Regions from separate parts of the Micromonospora sp. WMMD734 genome, predicted to be linked through region 4. Evidence: riboswitches for the same ligand, from Rfam matches in the RefSeq annotation. Region 4 holds a riboswitch; each other region holds the start of a gene.
The links. Region 4 has a riboswitch for cobalamin ahead of cobN (cobaltochelatase subunit CobN). Riboswitches for the same ligand answer to the same signal wherever they lie in the genome.
Positions count from the first base shown of each region.

Region 1: linked by a shared signal. The riboswitch ahead of ACN267_RS04980 (ribonucleoside-diphosphate reductase subunit alpha) and the one ahead of cobN (cobaltochelatase subunit CobN) in region 4 are both predicted to bind cobalamin.
Region 2: linked by a shared signal. The riboswitch ahead of bluB (5,6-dimethylbenzimidazole synthase) and the one ahead of cobN (cobaltochelatase subunit CobN) in region 4 are both predicted to bind cobalamin.
Region 3: linked by a shared signal. The riboswitch ahead of ACN267_RS10360 (CbtB domain-containing protein) and the one ahead of cobN (cobaltochelatase subunit CobN) in region 4 are both predicted to bind cobalamin.

Region 1 is NZ_JBMHMK010000001.1:1,174,541-1,176,735, reverse strand. Features, by position in the region: gene ACN267_RS04985 (helix-turn-helix transcriptional regulator) at 116-1,003, shown strand; cobalamin riboswitch at 1,031-1,244, shown strand; gene ACN267_RS04980 (ribonucleoside-diphosphate reductase subunit alpha) at 1,366-2,195, shown strand, end outside.
Region 2 is NZ_JBMHMK010000001.1:963,167-965,361, reverse strand. Features, by position in the region: gene ACN267_RS04260 (hypothetical protein) at 32-376, opposite strand; gene bluB (5,6-dimethylbenzimidazole synthase) at 462-1,094, opposite strand; cobalamin riboswitch at 1,132-1,325, opposite strand; gene ACN267_RS04250 (SDR family oxidoreductase) at 1,349-2,195, opposite strand, start outside.
Region 3 is NZ_JBMHMK010000001.1:2,459,651-2,461,845, forward strand. Features, by position in the region: gene ACN267_RS10355 (PepSY-associated TM helix domain-containing protein) at 1-717, shown strand, start outside; cobalamin riboswitch at 727-868, shown strand; gene ACN267_RS10360 (CbtB domain-containing protein) at 903-1,106, shown strand; gene ACN267_RS10365 (CbtA family protein) at 1,097-1,900, shown strand; gene ACN267_RS10370 (histidine phosphatase family protein) at 1,897-2,195, shown strand, end outside.
Region 4 is NZ_JBMHMK010000001.1:1,761,479-1,763,673, reverse strand. Features, by position in the region: gene cobN (cobaltochelatase subunit CobN) at 1-1,383, opposite strand, end outside; cobalamin riboswitch at 1,691-1,820, opposite strand.

The sequences.
Region 1 (2,195 bases), 590 kb from region 4:
CGGTCGGGGGTGGGAGCACCGACGCTACGGACCGGCCGGGCGGACTCCGTCGTAGCCGGTTGCCTAGGTCCCGCAGACCTACCCGCGCCGGTCCGGGCCGCGTCACACTGGCGACATGACCCATCCGTACGCCCGTGAACTCGGTGACTTCCTGCGCGCCCGGCGCGGCCGGCTGCACCCCCGGGACGTCGGCCTGGAGCCGGGCGGCCGACGCCGGGTCACCGGGCTGCGCCGCGAGGAACTGGCGCTGCTGGCCGGGTTGAGCACCGACTACTACCAGCGGATGGAACAGGGCCGGGAGGTTCGCCCGTCCGACGACGTGCTGGACGGGCTCGCCGCCGCGCTCGGCCTCGACGACGACGAACGCCGGCACCTGTTCACCCTGGCCCGCGCCGCCCGCCGGCCGGTGCCCGCCCGGGTCGACCACGGCCCGGAGCGGGTGCCGGAGAGCACCAGGCGGTTGCTGCGCGTGATGGACACCCCGGCGGTGGTACTCGGCCGTCACCTGGACCTGCTCGCCTGGAACGCGTGGGCGGTGGCGCTGCTCGGTGACCCGGCGGACCACCCGCCGGACCGGCTCAACATGCTGCTGCTGATGTTCGACGAGGCGGCGGCCCCGGTGCGGCGCTGCGCGGCCTGGGAGCAGCAGGCCATGGACTACATCGGCATGATGCGCGCCGCCGTCGCCACGGACCCCACCCATCCCCGGGCCACCGCCGTCGTCGGTGAGCTGAGCATCCGCAGCGCCGAGTTCCGGCGGCTGTGGTCCCGGCACGACGTGCGCGGTTCGGTCAGCGGCACCAAGACCTTCCAGGTCCCCGAGGTCGGCGACATCGTCCTGGACTGGGACACCTACCCGCTGCCCGGCAACCCCGGCCCGGTCATGCTGGTCTTCACCGCCGAGCCGGGCAGCGCCGACGCCGACGCGCTGCGGCTGCTGGCGTCACTGCGGGCCACCGGCCGCTCGGGTGAGAGTTATCTGACACGCCGACGCGACATCTAGTGTTGCCTCTCCCCCATCTACGCCATATATGGTGTGCCACGCAGCTGGTTCGGCCGGGCCCGGTGGTCCGGTCGAGGCAACAGGGAACCCGGTGGGAATCCGGGACTGCCCCGCAGCGGTAAGTGGGAACGACCGCCGTCATCGAGCACTGGACCGCGAGGTCTGGGAAGCGACGGCCAGTAGGCGACCGACCCCGGTCACGCCCGCGAGTCCGAAGACCTGCCAGTGCGCCGTGCGCTGCTGCGCGCGGCGGTCGGAGGTCGCGCGGGACGACCGACGCCAGCACCCGGGCCGGCCGTCGCGCCGCGCCCGTTGGCGTTCTCCCGCGTCCCGATGGCCATCGGTGACAGCGAGGAGAGGTCATGACGAGCACAGCGCAGAGCCCACCGTCCGACGTCGACGGCGCGCAGCCACGCCGGCCCGCGATGCGGGTCCGCAAGCGCGACGGCGACACCGAACCGGTGGACGTCAACCGGATCGTCACGGCCGTCGCCAGGTGGGCCACCGACCTGGACGAGGTCGACCCGCTGCGGGTGGCCACCCGGACGATCAGTGGCCTCTACGACGGGGCGACAACGGCCGAGCTGGACAAACTGTCGATCCAGACGGCGGCCGAGCTGATCGGCACGGAACCGCAGTACTCCCGGCTGGCGGCCCGGCTGCTGGCCGCCTACGTGGACGAGGAGGTCCGCGGGCAGGAGGTGACCTCCTTCAGCGAGTCCATCCGGTACGCCCACGGCCTCGGCTTGATCGCCGACGACACCGCCGCGTTCGTGGCCCGGCACGCCAGCCAACTCGACGACGCCGTCGACCCGGCCGGTGACCTGCGGTTCGAGTACTTCGGGCTGCGTACGGTGGCCGACCGCTACCTGCTGCGGCACCCGCGGTCACGGCTGGTGGTGGAGACCCCGCAGTACTGGCTGCTGCGGGTGGCCTGCGGGCTGTCCGGCACGCCCGACGAGGCGGTCGGGTTCTACCGGCTGATGTCGTCGCTGGCCTACCTGCCGAGTTCCCCGACGTTGTTCAACTCGGGCACCCGGCACACCCAGATGTCGTCGTGTTTCCTGGTCGACTCGCCGCGCGACGAACTGGACTCGATCTACGAGCGCTACCACCAGGTGGCGAAGCTGTCGAAGTTCTCCGGCGGCATCGGCATCTCCTTCACGCGGGTACGTGGCCGGGGGGCGCTGAT
Region 2 (2,195 bases), 800 kb from region 4:
GGGTGACGCGTACGCCGGACGTTGGACGGCTCTACTGCCAGGCGCCGCTGCGGCAGATGAACTGGGTGGTGCCGCTGTACTGGGTGGTACCCCCGTCGACGTAGCTGTAGCTGGCCCGCACCGGGTGGCCGAGGTTGCTGGCCGGGCAGGTGGCGACGAGGGTCGGCCCGGCGGTCGTGAAGGTGCCGACGCTGCCGGAGTACCAGGTGATGCTCCAGGTCGTCGTGCCGGTGCTGCTGCCGTCGCAGTAGAACTGCGACGCGCCGGACTCGCAGAAGGGCGCCGGGGCGGCGGCGAGGGCCGGCGTGGCCCCGGCGGCCACGAGGCCCAGGGCGGCAAGCGCGGATGTGGCCAGGGCCGTGACGGTGGTACGCATGGAACTCCTCCCAACGTAGCCAGGCAACGACTGAGCGCGACGTCAGCCTAACCGTTGCATCGACGTACCCGAATTAGCTGTTCGGTCAGTCGGTCGCCCGGTGCAGCCAGCGGTCGTGGTGCACCGCCTCGGCGAGCGGCCGGCGTCGCCGCCACCCGTGCCGCTCCAGGTCGGGCACGGCCTCCAGATGGGTGACCGGCCCGACGCACAGCCAGGCCACCGGCCGGATGCCGGCCGGCACACCCAGCAGGTCGGCCAGGAACGACTCCCGGTAGAAGGAGACCCACCCCACGCCCAACCCCTCGGCGGTCGCGGCGAGCCAGAGGTTCTGGATGGCCAGGCAGACCGAGTAGAGGCCGGCGTCGGCGATGGCGTGCCGCCCGAGCACCGCCGGGCCCCCGCGCTGCGGGTCGTAGGTGACGACGATCGAGAGCGTCGACTCCAGCACCCCGTCGATCTTGATGCGCGCGAACCGTTCGGCCGCTGCACCGTCCAGAGTGGCGGCGAACGTGGCCCGCTCGGCCTGCACGTGCCGGTAGAACCGACGACGGACGGCAGGGTCCCGCACCAGGACGAAGTCCCACGGCTGCGAGTGGCCGACGCTGGGCGCGGCGTGCGCGGCGTCGAGGATCCGGTGCAGGGTGTCGGCCGGCACCGGATCCCCGGTGAACTCGGCCCGGACGTCCCGGCGGCGGTGGATGGCGTCGTAGAGTTCCACAGGCAGGCTCCCGCTGCGCTCGGCCCACCCCCGACGGGTGGGCGCTCGACGCGAGGCCGGTCTTCGGACTCCCGGATCAACGCCGACCCGTCCGCCTTCCCAGCCGTACGGCCAGTGGCTGCGCTCCTCGCGCCTGGACGGTCGCTCCCCGGTCACCGCGGCGGGCCCGTGCCGGATTCACACCGGCTTCCCGATTCTCCCCGCAGTTGCGGGGCACCTCGCACGATCATGCCGCCGCCGATGCTATCGGTGGATCACGTACGGGTGGCGGTGGTGCGGCCACGGTTCCCGGTCGGGTAGTGCCTGCGCAGGTCGGAGGTCGTCATCCGGTCGAGCATCCGGTCGGGAAGGACGCGGGAGGCCCGGATGAGGAGGGCAGCCGTCGCGCCGATGGTGTAGCGGGTGCGGGGCCTGCGGTCGGTCACCGCCGCGGCGATCCTCTTCGCGGCGACGGCGGAGGTCACCCCGGCCCTGGTGAACGCCGCCACGTGGGAGGGGATCGCCTGCATCAGGGCACCGTAGCGCTCGTTCTGCTCCGGGGTCATCGTCTCGTCGAGACGGCCGAGGGCGGCGAGGCCGACGCGGGACATCTCGGTTTTGACGCCGCCCGGTTCGACCACCACCACCCGCACGCCGTACGGGGCCAGCTCGTTGCGCAGCGCGTCGCTCATCGCCTCCATGGCGAACTTGCTGGCGGCGTACGGACCGTAGCCGGCCATGGAGACCCTGCCGTTGAGGGAGCTGATGTTGACGACGCGCCCCTTGCCGCGCAGCAGCACGGGGAGCAGGGCCTGGGTGACCGCGACGTGACCGAAGAGGTTCACCTCGAAGATGCGCCGCCACTCGTGCAGCGGCACCACCTCGACCGGGCCGGCACCGGGGACGCCGGCGTTGTTGACCAGCGCCCGCAGCGGCAGCGGATCCCGCCCGACGCGTGCGGCGAGCGCAGCGACGTGGTCGGGGTCGGTGATGTCGAGGATCACCGGCTCGATGCGGTCGGTCCGCAGGGGCGTGGCGTCGCCCTCGCGCCGCACGCCGGCGAGGACGTGGAAACCACGCCGGGCCAGTTCCCGCGCGGTGGCCGCACCCATGCCGGTCGAC
Region 3 (2,195 bases), 700 kb from region 4:
GCCCGCGCCCCGCAACTCTCCACCGCCCTCGCCGCCGGACCGGCTCCGGCCGACCCCGGTGGCGGCCACCACGGTGCCGCCGGGGCCGGCGGGGTGGTCGAGTCGGCCGCCTTCGACCGGGTGCTGACCGCCGCCCGGACGGCCGGGCTGGCCGGCCCGGTCGAGATCGCCCCCGGCGAGCCGGGCTCGGCCTGGACGGTCACCCAGGTCGACAACACCTGGCCGGTGGCCAAGGACCGGGTCGCCGTCGACCCCACGACGGGGACGGTCACCGCCCGCAGCGACTTCGCCGACTGGCCGCTGCTGGCCCAGCTCAGTGGACTCGGCATCCAGGCCCACATGGGGGTGCTCCTCGGCCCGGTCAACCAGATCCTGCTCGCCGCGCTGGCCCTCGGGCTGCTCTGCGTCGTCGTCTGGGGCTACCGGATGTGGTGGCAGCGCCGGCCCACCCGGGCGGACCGCCGGGCCCGCACCGGCACTCCGCCACCCCGGGGTGGTGTGCGGGGCCTGCCGTGGTGGGCGGTGCCCGTCGGCGTACCGGTGGTGGCGGCGATCGGCTGGGCCTTGCCCCTGCTCGGGCTGAGCCTGCTCGCCTTCCTCGTCGTCGACGTCGCCCTGGGCGTGGCGGCCCGACGTCGCCGCGACGCCGCCCCGCACCGGCCGGCGGATGACGTGCCGCCCCCGGCCGGCACGTCACATTCCCCGGGCGACGATTGACCGGTCGGGGGTCGCGCCGTTACGGTCGACCCACTATCTGCGGCGTCGCGAGGTAAGCCGGTGGGAATCCGGCGCGGTCGCGCCACTGTGAGCGGTTCCGTCGTCGACGGGTCCGTGAGCCAGGACGCTCGGTCGTCCGCAGCCTTGCGATGGGGACGCGTCATCCCCGGGAAGGTTCGAATCCCATGTCGAGTCCCACTCCTGCCCAGCCGCTGGTGCACCCCGTCGGGTCCACCCGTCTGTGGTGGACGGCCCTGGCCGTCGTCGGCGTACTCCTGCTGCTCACCTACCTGGTCGCGTTCGACCAGGGGGCGGTCTCGCGCAGCGGCATGTTCCTGCACGAACTGATGCACGACGGCCGGCACCTGCTCGGTGTCCCGTGCCACTGACCGCTGCCCACAACCCACCCACCTTCGTCACCGTCCTGCTCCGCGGGCTCCTCGCCGGCCTCGTCGCCGGTCTACTCGCGGGCGGTTTCGGCTACCTCGCCGGTGAGCCGCGCATCGACGCGGCCATCGCGATCGAGGAGGCCGCCACCCACACCGGGCCGGTGGCCGACGACCACCACGCCGAGGACCTGGTCGGCCGGGACGGGCAGCGGTTCGGCCTGTTCCTGGCCACCGGCCTGTTCGGGACGGCGATGGGTGGCCTGCTCGCGACCGCGTACGTGCTGCTGCGCCGACGGTTCCCGGCCGCCGACGACGGCCGGACGGCGTTGCTGCTGGCGGGCGGTGCCCTGCTCGGCGTAGTGCTCGTGCCGTTCGGGAAGTACCCGGCCAATCCCCCGGCGGTGGGCAACCCCGACACCATCGACCAGCGCACCGCCGCCTACCTGGCGTTGGTGGTGCTCGGCCTGGTGGCCGTCTGGGCGGGCACCCTGGGCTACCGGTCGGTCCGCGCCGACGCGCCGCCCTGGCAACGGTGCGGCGCGGCCCTCGGCGGGTTCGTCCTGGTCGCCGGCGTCGGGTACGTCGTCCTGCCGTCGTTCCAGGAGGTCCCGGAGGACTTCCCGGCAGCCCTGCTGTGGAACTTCCGGCTGGCCTCGCTCGGCACCCAGGTGGTGCTGTGGACCGCCCTCGGTCTGTTGTTCAGCGCCCTGATGAGCCGACGCACCGCAGGGCCGCGCCCCGGCGACCGGGCCCGTGCGCCGCTGACCGGTCAGGGCACGCCGGCCCGCCCGTGACCTCGACCAGCCTGCGGCTGGTCGCCCACGCCCACACCGGCGCGCTGCGGCGGGCGGTGTTCGGCGCGGGCGACGACGACCTGGACGAGGGCGGTCGACAGGCCGCCCTCGCCCTGGCCGGTCACGGCCGGACCGGGCCACTGGGCACCGTGGACACCTGTCTGACCAGCCCGGCGACCGCACCGGTGCAGACCGCGTACGCCCTGGGGTTACGGCCCACCGTCGAGGCCGCGCTGGCCGACTGCGACTACGCCGGCTGGGCCGGGCGCAGCCTGGCCGACGTCGGGGCGCGCGA
Region 4 (2,195 bases):
GTGTTCCCGCATCCGGTCCCGCAGGTCGGCCGGCACCTGGTCGAACCAGCGCCGGTAGGTCTCCCCCGGCACCCGGGCCTCGGCCGCGGACAACTGTTCCGGGGTGAGCCACTCGACGTCGTGGCCCCCGGCGGCGATCAGCGCGTGGATCAGCGCGTCCCCGTCGGTGGGTGGTGGCGCGTCGCCGAGGTGGTACCCCTCGGCGGCGAGGGCGGCGAGCAGGCGGACCGCCGAGGCGGGGGTGTCCAGGCCGACGGCGTTACCGACCCGGGAGTGCTTCGTCGGGTAGGAGCTGAGCACGATCGCCACCCGCTTGTCGGCGTTGGGCAGGTGGCGCAGCCGGGCCTGCCGGACGGCGATCCCGGCGACCCGGGCGGCCCGCTCGGCGTCGGCGGCGTAGACCGACAGCCCGTCGGCGTCGATGCGTTTGAACGAGAACGGCACGGTGACGATCCGGCCGTCGAACTCGGGGATGGCCACCTGCATGGCCGCGTCCAGCGGGGACAGCCCGGCGTCGCTTGCCGCCCACTGCTCCCGGGTGCTGGTCAGGCAGAGCGCCTGGATCACCGGCACGTCGAGGGCGGCGAGCGCGCCGACGTCCCAGGCGTCCTCGTCGCCCCCGCCGGAGGCGTCGGCGGCGACCGTCCCGCCGGCGGCGAGGACGGTGACGACGAGCGCGTCGCAGCGGGCGAAGAGGTCCAGCGGCCCGTCGCCCGGGGTGAGCCCGCGCAGCGAGCCGCAGAAGATCGGCAGCGGTTCGCCGCCGGCCGTGTCGACCGCGTCGGCCAGGGTCTGCACGAAACCGGTGTTGCCGGCCAACGCGTGCGCCCGGTAGAACACGATCCCCACCGTGGGCCGCCCACCGCCGCCCTGCCGCCCGTCCGGTCCGGCCGCCTGATCCGCCTGGTCGGTCGGGTCTGACTGGGCGGTCGGGTCTGCGTGGGCGGTCGGGCGGCGCCGGTCGAGGATGCCGTACGGCGGGGTGGGGGTGGGCGGGTCGAAGCCCTCCCCGGTGAGCAGGACCGTGTCGGACAGGAACCGCGCCAGCTGGGCGAGGTTCTCCGCGCCTCCCTCCACCAGGTAGGACAGCGCTTCGGTGGCCACCCCGGAGGCCACCGTGGACGCCGCCATCAGCTCCGCGTCAGGCACCGCCTCGCCGCCGAGCACGATCGTGGGGACCCCTGAGCCGAGCACCGCCGCGAGGCCGTCCGGCCACGCCTGCCGCCCGCCGAGCAGCCGTACGACGGCCAGGTCGACCCCGTCGAGCAGGGCCGGTACGGCGGCCACGTCGACCCGGGTGGGGTTGGCGAGGCGGTAGTCGGCGGCACTGGCGCGGGCGGCGAGCAGATCGGTGTCGGCGGTGGACAGCAGCAGGATGCGCACGTGCAGCTCCGGAGAGTGACGTCCGGCTCGACCACGGGGCCGGGCCGAGCGGGGCGGGAGGGACGCCGGTCAGCGGCGGCGGAGGTCGACGACCCCGCCGACGGCGGGGCACCCGGACCGGCCGTCAGCGGTACGTGGCAGGCCGACCGCCCCGGCGACGGCCGGCGACGGTGGGAGCGGCGGGAGCACGCGGCGGCGCGGGCTCGACAGTGATGCGGAAATCACCGACCGTGATCGGGTCGGCAGTGACGCTGCGCGTCATCGGGTCCTCCTCGGGTGTCCACGCCCTGGGGTTCTCCGACGGCCGAAGTATCCTGGCTCCCGGATCGACGCTCACCCCCGGCCTTCCAACCGTGCACGCACGGTCGTGACCCACGAGGGGGGATCGCTCCCCGGTGACAGTGGCGGGACCGCGTCGGAATCGCACCGACTTCCTTCACTGCCGTCAGGCCGCGAATGCTGCCACACTCCTCACCCCGAGGTCAACGGCGGCCACCGGCCCCACGACGGCACCGGTCGGCCCCCATGGTGAGGCCGACGGCGATGGTTCGCGCTCGTCCAACGGGGCGCGGCCCGCACCCGGACGGCCCGCACCCAGACGGCCCGTCCCCGGTGGATCGTCCCCGGTGGCTGGCCGGCCCCTGGCGGTCGGGATACCTCTTTCACACGCTGTCGAGCTGATGACGTCAACGACTCGGACCGGCATGGTCGGGTCCGACCGGACGGTGGTCGGGCGGATAGCCCCGGCCACCCCACCGCCGCCGCAGCGCGGCCCCGGCCCGATGCCTCGGGCCGCGCCGCTCCGACGCCAC